DNA from 3 places in the Affinirhizobium rhizoryzae genome. Region 1 is predicted to be linked to each of the others. Evidence: predicted binding sites of a transcription regulator. Region 1 holds the regulator's gene; each other region holds the start of a gene.
What was found. Region 1 encodes LexA, which represses DNA repair genes until DNA is damaged. Its sites were predicted from a motif close to TGTTCNNNNTGTGTTCNG; they were not measured.
Positions count from the first base shown of each region.

Region 2: dnaE (DNA polymerase III subunit alpha) is a predicted target of LexA. The motif match lies at 1,998-2,015, and genes of this name have one in related genera.
Region 3: ruvC (crossover junction endodeoxyribonuclease RuvC) is a predicted target of LexA. The motif match lies at 2,322-2,339, and genes of this name have one in related genera.

Region 1 is NZ_CP049250.1:2,546,138-2,550,181, forward strand. It holds gene G6N80_RS18100 (ComEC/Rec2 family competence protein) at 56-2,347, shown strand; gene lexA (transcriptional repressor LexA) at 2,341-3,066, opposite strand; gene G6N80_RS18110 (VOC family protein) at 3,165-4,044, shown strand, end outside.
Region 2 is NZ_CP049250.1:2,942,793-2,946,836, forward strand. It holds gene dnaE (DNA polymerase III subunit alpha) at 1-1,774, opposite strand, end outside; gene G6N80_RS20090 (ABC transporter ATP-binding protein) at 2,195-2,878, opposite strand; gene G6N80_RS20095 (lipoprotein-releasing ABC transporter permease subunit) at 2,888-4,044, opposite strand, start outside.
Region 3 is NZ_CP049250.1:1,825,423-1,829,466, forward strand. It holds gene G6N80_RS14730 (LLM class flavin-dependent oxidoreductase) at 1-821, opposite strand, end outside; gene G6N80_RS14735 (hypothetical protein) at 917-2,197, opposite strand; gene ruvC (crossover junction endodeoxyribonuclease RuvC) at 2,385-2,894, shown strand; gene ruvA (Holliday junction branch migration protein RuvA) at 2,974-3,591, shown strand; gene ruvB (Holliday junction branch migration DNA helicase RuvB) at 3,680-4,044, shown strand, end outside.

The sequences.
Region 1 (4,044 bases):
GCCGCCTGCTGTTGAAAGCAAGAAACCGTGGTACCAGCGTATATGGGCCGAAGAGGTGTCTTTTGGACACGTTTTCCTTTTTCTGCCCGTCGCTCTGGGCACCGGTGCGGCAATCTGGTTTGCACTTCCGTTTGAACCTCCTTTGGTCCAACTCTGGTCAGCCTGCCTCCTTCTTGCTGCGGCATGTCTGTTGGGGCGAGCGGGCTATCAAAAGCTGTCACTTGCTGCTGCCATTCCCGGTCTTCTGGCAGGGGGGATGCTGCTCGCCAGATTCGAATCCGACCGGCTTGCGACAATCATTCTCGATAGCCCGGTCACGACGACTGTGACCGGAGTTGTCGAGCGTCGCGAAGCTGTCGGCGACCAGCGTTGGCGCTACGTCCTCAACATCCTGGAGACCTCTGGACCGAAGCTGAAGCGCGCCCCTGAACGTGTGGCGCTGATCGTGCGCGGCAAGACAGACCCTTTGCAGACCGGCGCTGTCGTGCGGGGGCGCGCGCGATTGACGCCGCCGTCAGGGCCGGCGCTTCCCGGTTTGAGCGATTTCAGCTTTCCGGCCTATTTCGACGGCATTGGTGCAACGGGCTTTTTCTACGGCAGCCCCGAGATACTGGGTGCTCGGGAAGCAATAGGGGTTTGGCAACAGGCCGTGCAGTTTGCCTTCGCATTGCGCAGCTATGTTGGCGATCGTATTCGGCAACTTAATCCCGGCGATGAGGGGGCATTTGCGGCTGCCATCGTAACGGATGAGCGACGAGCGATTTCGCCAACGGTCGTGGAGGCTCTCAGATCATCTGGGCTAGCCCATATCGTCGCCATATCCGGCCTGAACATGGCGCTCGCTGCGGGAATCTTTTTTGTCGGCCTACGAACCGTGCTCGTTATGCTGCCGGGCGTTTCAGCGCGTTTACCTGTCAAAAAAGTCAGCGCATTCGGTGCGCTTCTGATGGTGACGGCCTATTATTGCATCTCCGGTTTCGGCGTATCAGCTGAACGAGCATACATCATGATGGCGATTCTTCTGATTGCCATCCTCTTCAACCGCCCTTCGTTGAGTATGCACAACATCGCCCTGGCGGCGTTGGTGATCATCGTTCTTCACCCATCCAGTGTCATGGGCGCCAGTTTCCAGATGTCGTTTGCTGCGACTGCTGCTCTGCTTGCCTGCTATCGCATCTGGGCTGATCGCGCTCATGAGTCCGATCAGGCGCTCGTTTCCGGCATTTCATTTCGTAGCCTTTTGTCCGGCGTCTCTCGGGTTCTGGGCGGGACGTTGATGACATCCCTGATCGGAGGATTGGCAACTGCGGTCTTTTCCATTGCGCATTTCAATCAGCTGACTGCCTATGGCCTCGCTGCCAATCTTGCGACCATGCCCATCATCTCCCTCATTGTCATGCCTTCGGGACTCATCGGCATGCTTCTGATGCCCTTCGGGCTCGATCAACCGTTCTTCATGATCATGTCTCTTGGCTTGAAGCTGGTAATCGCGGTGGCCCTGGAGGTGGCCTCCTGGGGCGGAAATATAGAAACGGGGCGTGCCGCAAGCTGGCTCTTGCCTGTTGCCACCGCCGGTCTCATCATCTTCTCGCTCTTGCGGACACGACTGCGATGGTTTGGCCTCGTCATTCTTGTGGCTTCCGTGTGTGTCAACGGACTGATGGAGCCGTCCAGGCCTGATCTCGTAATTGCAGAGGATGGAAGAATGGTGGCGCTCTTGAGTGGGACGTCGGCATCCGTCACGACCGAAAGACCATCCGAGTTCGTATTCAAACAATGGAAGAACGCGCTGGGCCTTGAGGAACTTGTGATGCCAGCCGTGACGAGGGTAGATGTGGGTAAGCGCGAGGCGGCACCAGAATCAAACGGGCCAGTAACAGGAACGGTTTCAGGGAAGACACCGCGTCATGCATTGACGAGCAAAGAGATCGCGCTCATCGACAGAGCATTGGCAATAGACCAGTTGCCGCCGCTTCAAATGCCGCGCTTCTCTTGCGTCAAAAATCTGATTTGCATCGGACGCAGTCCATCAGGTGCCAGAGTTACGATCGTGAGTGACACACGCCTCACAGGATATGCGTGCGACAAGTCTGACATCGTCGTCGTATCCGGCTCGCCCTTTACACAATGCCGCTCTGGTGCGTTGCTCCTGACGGGTTCAAAACTGAAGCAGACAGGCTCCATTGAAATTTGGTTTAACGGTCAGCCTCATCCAGGTTCCTGGATGCTGGAGTCTGCGCTTCAGGGCAACGAAAGACCTTGGCAGTTGCACCGTCTTTACGACTGGCGAACCAACACATTCCAGCAGTTGGACGACGATCCTATCCGTCGACTTCGGGTTCAGTGATAGCGCCGAATGAGGCCCACCAGCTTGCCCTGTACCTTGACACGGTCTGGCGGGAAGATGCGCGTTTCGTAAGCGGGGTTCGCAGCTTCGAGCGCAATCGATGCGCCTTTGCGGCGGAAACGCTTCAACGTCGCTTCCTCGTCGTCCACAAGTGCTACCACGATATCGCCGGGGCTGGCTGTCGCGCCGTTTCGAATGATTACGGTGTCGCCGTCCAGGATCCCTGCCTCGATCATCGAATCACCCTTGACCTCGAGCGCGTAGTGTTCTCCCGGCCCAAGCATTTCCAATGGAACGCTGATGGCATGGGTATTGTTCTGAATCGCAGAGATCGGCACGCCAGCGGCGATGCGCCCCATGACAGGAACCGATGCGGACTGGCTATCCTCTTCTGCGGGTTTTGACTGCACCGGAGCAGGTGAAGGCGGCTGCACTTTGCCAAGCGATCCCTCGATGACGCTTGGCGAAAAGCCGCGTTTGGGTGTCGCAGGCGTTGCACCGAAGGGCTCGGGCAGCTTGATAACCTCCAGCGCCCGGGCGCGGTTGGGCAGCCGACGGATAAAGCCTCTTTCTTCAAGAGCAGTGATCAAGCGGTGAATTCCCGACTTGGAGGCGAGATCCAGAGCATCTTTCATCTCGTCAAATGACGGCGGCACGCCCGACTCCTTCATCCGTGCATGAATGAAAAGAAGCAGTTCCTGCTGTTTACGTGTCAACATGCGTCGTCATCCTGTTGGGAAACAAATCCAGAACAGACACTATCTGTTCCATATGTGTTCCGCAAGAGGTTCACGGCAAATATAGCTTGCAGAAACACATGGATAATGGTGGGTTGCAGGCCGTGTTACCGACAGGAGCTTCTTTTTTGACTACTCCGAACATCGATCATCTGGTCTTGCCGGTCGAATCGCTGGTTGGCGCGCGCAAGCGTTGGCAGGAGCTTGGCTTTACCGTGGCGCCGGACGCGTTCCATCCTTTCGGCACGTCCAATGCCTGTGTCTTTTTCAGCGACGGAACCTATCTTGAGCCACTTGCCGTTCAAGATGAGGCTCTCGCAGGCCAGAGCATTACTGCAGGAAACTGCTTCGTCGAAAAAGATCGTACGTTTCGGCAAGCCGGAGCTCGTGAAGGTTTTTCTGCTTTTGTTTTGCGTTCGACGGATGCGGTGACGGATGATGAACGCTTCCGGCAATCCGGGATCAGCGCCGGGAATCGCCTGGACTTTTCGCGTACGGTCGTTGATGAGAACGGTAGCGCTTCGGTTGCCAGCTTTCGACTGGCCTTTGCCGATCTCGATTCCTCGAGCTTCTTCGCTTTCACGTGCCAACGAGTGAATGCGGCATTACCAACTGCGGGGCCGTCCGTAGAGCATAGAAATGGTGCGCTCGGACTTGGCGCTCTCTTCCTCGCCACAGAGGGGTCAAGGGGAATTGAAAATCTGGCAACGATGCTTGGCGTTCACGTGCAGGAAAAGGATCACAAGTATGTGTTCCCGCTGGGCAATTGTGACGTCGAGGTCGCGATGGAAATTGCCCCCGAATTAGACCACACTCCAAGGTATCCCACAGGTCTCCGCGGGATCGGCATTCGGTTCCGCGTCAGGAACATTGCAGAAACCCGCTCTGTGCTACAGGAAGCATCAATTCCGCATCAGAGCAGCGGCGAGCGCCTGATCATCGCGCCGGCGCAAGGACAGG
Region 2 (4,044 bases), 400 kb from region 1:
CGGTCAGTGTCTTCAAGCCAAGGAAGTCGAACTTTACGAGTCCGGCCTGCTCCACCCATTTCATGTTGAACTGGGTGACCGGCATGTCGGAACGCGGATCGCGATACATCGGCACGAGTTTTGAAAGCGGCCTGTCGCCGATCACAATACCTGCGGCATGCGTCGACGCATGACGATAGAGGCCTTCGATCTTCTGCGCGATATCCAGCAGCCGACCAACGACCGGCTCCTTCTCAGCCTCTTCCCTCAGGCGCGGCTCTTCCTCAATGGCCTTCGAAAGCGGTGTCGGATTGGCTGGATTGTTGGGCACCAGCTTGCAGATCTTGTCGACCTGACCGTACGGCATCTCGAGAACACGCCCGACATCGCGCAATGCGGCGCGCGCTTGAAGCGAACCGAAGGTGATGATCTGCGCCACCTGCTCGCGGCCATACTTCTGCTGGACGTAGCGAATGACCTCTTCGCGCCGATCCTGACAGAAATCGATATCGAAATCGGGCATCGAAACGCGTTCCGGATTGAGGAAGCGTTCGAAAAGCAGCGAGAATCGCAGTGGGTCCACGTCTGTGATGGTCAGCGCATAGGCCACCAGCGAACCTGCACCCGAGCCTCGGCCCGGTCCGACCGGGATGTCATGTTGCTTTGCCCATTTGATGAAGTCAGAAACGATCAGGAAGTAACCCGGAAACTTCATCCTCTCGATGACCGACAGTTCGAAATCGAGGCGTTCGCGATAATCCTGCTCCGTATAACCGGCTGCCATTCCGAGCGCCGCAATGCGTCCTTCCAGTCCCTCCACGGACTGGCGACGCAGTTCTGCCGCCTCTGCGCGCTCCGCCTCCTCCGCATCACTGGCACCGCCGGTAAAGCGAGGAAGAATGGGCTTTCTCGTTTTCAGAACGAAAGAACAGCGGCGGGCAATCTCGATCGTATTTTCAAGCGCTTCGGGGAGATCCGCAAACAAGGCCTGCATTTCAGCACGGCTCTTCAGGCAGTGGTCCGGCGTCAGGCGGAAGCGCGTGTCATCGGAGACAATAGCGTTATGGGCGACCGCCATTAGTGCATCGTGTGCATCGTACTCGGTCTTGGACGGGAAGAACGCCTCGTTGGTCGCGACCAGCGGAAGATCATGGGCGTAAGCAAGGTCCACCAGCTTTCGCTCATGCAGCCTGCTATATCCCGTGTGTCGCTGCAACTCGACATAGAGCCTATCGCCGAACACTGACTTCAACCGGAGCAATCGTTGCTCAGCCTGGGAAACGTGCCCTTCTTTCAGCAGTGGGTCTATGGGTCCGGAACTGAAACCGGTCAGAGCGATGATACCGTCCGCGCCACCCTCTTCGAGCCACGACATCCGGATGTGAACGGCATGTCCCCCTTCACCACCGAGATAGGCGCGGCTAACGAGGTCGACCAACCGCTCATAGCCAACCGCATTGGCCGCCAGCAGTACGATTGATGGAAGCTTGACGAAGCCTCCGTTGCCACCCCGCTTTTCGTCCCCCTGATCTTCCATATCGATGGACATCTGGCAGCCGATGATAGGTTGGATGCCGTCACCGGTAGCCTTTTCGGCAAATTCCAGCGCCACGAAAAGGTTGTTCGTGTCGGTGATCGCGATCGCAGGCTGATTGTCCGCGGTCGCTTTGGCCAGAATTTTCTTGAGCGGCAGGGCTCCCTCCAGCAGAGAGTAAGCCGAGTGCACACGCAGATGAACAAAACCTGGCGATACCGCCGTTTCTGCTGTCGCCGTGTCGTGAACCTGATCTGCCATTTACCTGCCGTTCTGCCTCAAAGAGTCTCCTCCCAATTGTCGACGGAACGGTCACCAAAGTCCAGCAATGGAGTGATCAATCAACCGGAAAACGGCGTTCTGTCCTTACATGGACAAGACAATGACGCAGAGGCTGGCGAGAAAGGTCATCATCGAAGCAAATGCAGCAACATCCCGGAGCAAGTCAGTCATCACGCTCTCCCTTTCCGTTATGTTTTTAATTTGTTCTTTTTTTGTTCCTTCGTCAATAAGCAGAACATTCGCAGAACGCTTTTAGTGAATAAATTATGAGAGCGTGATGGAGAGCCGCCTGATCATCAATCGGGATAGCCACATACGGATACAGCATCCGATCAACCCGCCTAGCATTGCAGGCAGGTTGCGTAACGGCAAAATTTGAAAGAGCGGCTGGGAAACCGATTAGAACTCGCGGATCTTGCCACCTTCAATGGTGACGCGCCGATCCATCCTGCCTGCGAGTTCGTGATTATGTGTTGCGATCAAGGCAGCAAGACCGGACTGCCGCACGAGCGCTTCCAAGGCATCGAAGACGTAGGAAGCCGTTTCCGGATCAAGGTTTCCGGTCGGCTCATCTGCAAGCAGAATCAATGGTGCATTGGCGACGGCACGCGCAATCGCCACACGCTGCTGCTCACCTCCGGACAACTCGGCGGGGCGATGATCGGCGCGGTGGCCGATTCGCATATAGTCCAGCAGCTGCGCGGCCCTTTCCTTGGCTTCCTTGCGCGAAAGCCCAGAAATCAACTGCGGCATCATGATGTTTTCAAGCGCCGAGAATTCCGGAAGAAGATGATGAAACTGGTAGACGAATCCTATGTCGCCCCGGCGAATAGCCGTGCGCCTGTCGTCCGGCAATCCGCCACACGCTTCCCCGTTGATGTATATCTCGCCACCATCCGGATGTTCGAGAAGGCCTGCCAGATGCAGCAATGTCGACTTACCGGTTCCGGACGGTGCGACAAGCGCCACGATCTCTCCAGCACGCAGTTCGAAATCTGCGTTTTTGAGGATCGAGAGAACTTGCTCGCCCTGACCGTATTGACGGTCCACTGCGGCAAGCTTGAGAACGGTCTTTCGCGCCATGTTCCGATCCTATTCGTAACGCAATGCCTGAACCGGATCGAGCCGTGAGGCGCGCCAGGCGGGGAATATGGTGGCAAGGAAAGACAGAACGAGTGCCATGATAACGACAGACAGGGTTTCACTGAAGCTCATTTCTGCTGGCAACTGGCTAAGGAAATAGAGCTGCGGATCGAACAGGACCGTGCCCGAGACCCAGGAAAAGAACTGCCGAATCGACTCGATATTCAGACAAACCACGACGCCCAGAATGACGCCTGCGATCGTGCCAACGATGCCGATCGCGGCACCCGTCATAAAGAAGATGCGCATCACGGCACCTGAACTCGCGCCCATCGTCCGCAGGATGGCAATATCGCGTCCCTTGTCCTTCACCAGCATGATCAGGCCCGAAATGATATTGAGCGCAGCGACCAACACGATAAGTGTCAGGATCATGAACATGACATTTCGTTCCACCTGCAGCGCCGAAAAGAATGTCTGGTTGCGTTGGCGCCAGTCGGTCAGAAACACTTGCCGCCCTGCGGCTTCTTCGATCTTTGGTCGAAGCTCATCAACCTTGTCCGGGTCCTGCAGGAAAAGCTCGATCGACTGCACGATACCGTCAGCATTGAAATAGGCCTGCGCTTCGGCCAAAGGCATGTAGATGATGGAAGCATCGTACTCGGACATGCCGATCTCGAAGACGCCTGAGACACGGTAGGATTTGACGCGCGGCGTCATCCCCATAGGCGTTACGTCACCCTCGGGGGAGACGAGCGTAATTCGTTCACCGGCAGAGATGCCCAAGGACGCTGCCAGTCTCGAGCCAACGAGAACTCCGTCTCCTGTCGCAAATCCCGTCAGATCGCCAGAGCGGATATTGGTCGAGACCTCTTTCAGCTTTTCGAGATCTTCCGTTCGAATACCGCGAACGAGGGCTCCCGAACCTGCCCCCTGCCGGCCCGAGGCCAGGGTCTGCCCCTCGACAAGTGGAAGGGCCATAGTGATGCCGGATACGCCCGCAAATTTCTGCGCCAGTTGCGCATAGTCGGTTAGAGGCTTGTCTACCGGTTGAACAATCATGTGCCCGTTAATGCCCAGGATGCGAGAGATCAGCTCGGTGCGGAATCCGTTCATCACGGCCATGACGATGATGAGCGTCGCGACGCCGAGCATGATGCCGACAA
Region 3 (4,044 bases), 720 kb from region 1:
TGCTCCACGCCGTAGCGCTCTGCTTCCGACCAGATGCCCTCCATGCTCGCGACCGGGCGCGGAAATTTGGTGCGCACGTTTCGGCGCAGGTTCACAAACTGCTGCTGCGCGGAAGTGAACATTTGCTTTGCTTCCTGATCGGTTTCTGCCGCAACGCCCATGACGCCCACCATGACGTAAGGCTTCTGCAAGGTCTGTGACGGCTGGAACCGCTCGCGATAGATCGCGATGGCATCCATCAGCATGTCGGGCGCAAAATGCGAGGCGAAGGCGTAGGGCAGGCCCAGTGCAGCCGCCAGATGGGCGCTGTAGAGGCTGGACCCTAGAAGCCATATCGGAACATTCGCTTCCAGCCCCGGAACCGCCAGGATTGCCTGATCCTCGCGGGCCTCTCCCAGTAGATGCTGGAGTTCCACAATATCGTGCGGGAAGTTTTCGGCGCCTGCATCCAGGTTCCGGCGCAGTGCACGCGCCGTTCTCATATCGGTGCCGGGCGCACGACCGAGACCCAGATCGACGCGGCCGGGGAAGAGAGCTTCCAGCGTGCCGAACTGTTCTGCCACGACCAATGGCGAATGGTTGGGCAGCATGATGCCGCCAGAGCCGATGCGGATACGCTTGGTTGCTGCGCCGATATGGCCGATCACCACCGCGGTTGCGGCACTGGCAATGCCGGGCATGCCGTGATGCTCTGCCAGCCAGATGCGGTTGAAGCCCAACTCCTCGGCCTTCTGGGCAAGCCTGCGCGACTGGTCCAGAGCCTGCGAGACGGTCTGGCCTTCCGCCACGGGCGAAAGATCAAGGATGGAAAAGGGTATCATGGCCCACCTGTAACAAATTCCGTTCCATCTCATTTAAGGAGTTTGATCGGGAATCGTAAGGGGGCCTGATTAATTCCTGGTCCGCTATAGCAAGTTCAGGTTACGCAGCGCAAATGCGGCGCCTTCGTCGGCTTGAGGACAGTCGTCTTCTCAGCGGCTCGCACTTTGAACAGGGAGAGACGGGTCTCGATTGTCGTCGTCTGGCCCATGATCTTCATGAGTTGCGCTTCGACGTCCTCCGCCATCGGGGAAAGACGAGTGGTGACCGACGCGATCTCGCGAGCGACGGTCTGGCTGATGGCAATCCGATGGGTTTCCTGATCCAGTGTCGTGCACAGTTTGCTGACGCTGTGCGACTGTTCCTCCAGCGATTCTGCCAGAGCATGCTGCTCGTGCTTGAGCTGGCGCAGGTTCTGGGTCGAGCCTTCCAGCGACCTGGAAAGGTCATGACAAGCCTGAAGGTAGTCGCGGGCGAAGGCGACGCAATCGCTGGCATGGCTCCTGCGGAAGGCTGCGGCATGCCGTTCGGGGTCACTGGCGAATTGCTCTGCGCGGACCGCGAGATCCGACATTCGGCGCGAGAGCTCGTGCAGGTGTTGACGGGCGGCAAGCGAAGCGGCGTGCTGCTCAGCAAGGTCTGTCGTCAACGCCTCCATCCGGCTGGTGCGCGTCAGGGCATCAACGCGCCTGCGGCTCAGGCGCTCCGCTTCCCCATGGGCGTCTTTAAGGTTGGTGCCGAGATGGACGGTCGCCTCGGCCAGCGCCTTGGTGCCCGTCAGCATCTTTTCCATGCGGGCTGAGATCAGGGCGATGGTGCTTTGAGCGCGATAGGCATTGTCGCGCAGCTGGGCTGCGGCACGCCCAGTTGGCAAAAGGTTTATCTGAAGCGTTGAAGCCAGCCGATTGAACTGAAACCGTAGCCCATCCATGCCTTCCGGAAACTCTTCATGCAGAAGAATTGATGTTTCTCCATTGGCAAGGCGCCGAAGGGCCTCTTCAAGCCGACGAAGCGAGGTTTGCTCAGCACTCTCCTTCGGCGAGGATGCCGCGGGCTTGATCGATGTCAGCAGCCCTGCGATCTCGTTCATCGGATCGTCCTTGGGCAGGCCTATGCCGTTTGCGGCCTCGGACCAGGCTGCCGGAGCCATTTCCGCTCTCTGCGTCGATGTCTGTGCGAATGCGGCTGACGCAATCCGGGTGCGCAGCAGATAGAATGCCAGCGCCGCGGACACTGCGGCAAGAATGCTGAAGCCTGTCATCACCGGCGAAAGAGCGCTTGCCTGAAAAGCCAGGCCCGACGCGATGGTGATGTTCAGCGCAACAAGCCATTGAATTGGCTGGAGCGGCTGCTGCTTCAAGCGGGCGAACATCGTCATGATGGACCTCCATGCTTGGTTGATGATCCACTAATGCGATTCGTCGGCAAAAGTTGGCTCTCAAGCTGCTGGCCCCACGGCTTCCTTATCTCAGCGTTAATCGGCGGTTAACGCTTATCGCGTTTGTTTCGTTTTTGTTCGCGTTTTTGCTGGCTGTTCACTAGCAACTGGGGTTAGGATTTTTCGCATGACAACTGTGATTCGTATCATTGGGATAGACCCAGGGCTTCGCCGTACCGGCTGGGGCGTTATCGACACGATCGGCAACAGCCTGAAGTTCGTGGCGTCCGGCACGGTGACCTCCGACGGGGACATGGATCTTGCCTCTCGTCTTTGCCAGTTGCACGATGGATTGGCGGAAGTCGTTCATGCCTATCGCCCGGATGAGGCGGCAGTCGAGCAGACATTCGTCAACAAGGACGCCGTCGCGACCCTCAAGCTCGGGCAGGCCCGCGGCGTGGTGATGCTGGTGCCAGCCAGAGCCGGTCTACCGGTTGCCGAATATGCGCCAAATGCGGTCAAGAAGTCGGTGATCGGCGTGGGTCACGGCGAGAAGCAGCAGATCCACATGATGCTGAAAATCCTGATGCCGAAGGTGGAATTCAAGGGTAATGACGCCGCCGATGCGCTGGCAATCGCGATTTGCCATGCGCACCACCGCGCGGGCAACAGAATGCGGCAGGCGCTCGCGGGTTGAACCGGCAGGGCTCAATTTGTTCTTGACTTGTTCTGGTATCCGCGTTTGATACGCAGGCGGAAACGGGCAGGTGCTATGCATGATCGGTAAGTTGAAGGGGACCATCGACGAGATCGGCGAGGATCACGTCGTCGTGGACGTGCACGGGGTATGCTACATCGCCTTCTGCTCTTCGCGGACGCTATCGCGGATCGGATCGGTTGGTGAAGCCATTGTGCTTTTCATCGAAACTTACGTGCGCGAAGACCAGCTGAAGCTCTTCGGTTTTCTGAGTGCGCTCGAGCGGCAGTGGTTCAATCTGCTTCAGAGCGTGCAGGGTGTGGGATCCAAGGTGGCTCTTGCCGTTCTTTCAACGCTAACGCCTTCGGAGCTTGCCAATGCCATTGCGCTTCAGGACAAGGCTGCCGTTTCGCGAGCGCCGGGTGTTGGGCCCAAGGTTGCGATCCGCATTGTTACCGAGCTGAAAAACAAGGCTCCGGCCTTTGCCGGGGAAGCCAGCGCGACCATCGGCTTCAAGCAGGAGCTGGGCGAGGGGGTTGCCTCCGCGCCGGTCAGTGACGCAGTCTCGGCCTTGACGAATCTCGGTTACTCGCGCGATCAGGCTGCCAATGCCGTTGCTGCTGCGCTCAAGACTGCGGGCGAGGCAGCAGATAGTGCCAAGCTCATCCGGCTTGGCCTGAAGGAATTGTCGCGCTGATCCCGGCTGTGATTGCCGAAGTCCTGTCGTTTGGATAGCTTCGATGTTAATTGCGCAACGTGTGTGACGTTTGCGTCTGGAATGAGTGATGAGCGAACAAAACCGCCTTCTTTCGCCTGACAAGAAGGGTGAAGATTTCGATACGGCTTTGCGGCCCCAGTCGCTGGACGAGTTTACCGGTCAGGCGGAAGCGCGTGCCAATCTGAAAATCTTCATCGAGGCTGCCAAGAACCGCGGTGAGGCGCTGGATCACGTGCTGTTCGTCGGCCCGCCCGGTTTGGGAAAGACGACGCTGGCGCAGATCATGGCAAAGGAGCTTGGCGTCAACTTCCGCTCGACCTCCGGACCTGTGATTGCCAAGGCGGGAGATCTGGCGGCGCTGCTGACCAATCTCGAAGAGCGCGACGTCTTGTTCATCGACGAGATTCATCGCCTCAATCCGGCGGTCGAGGA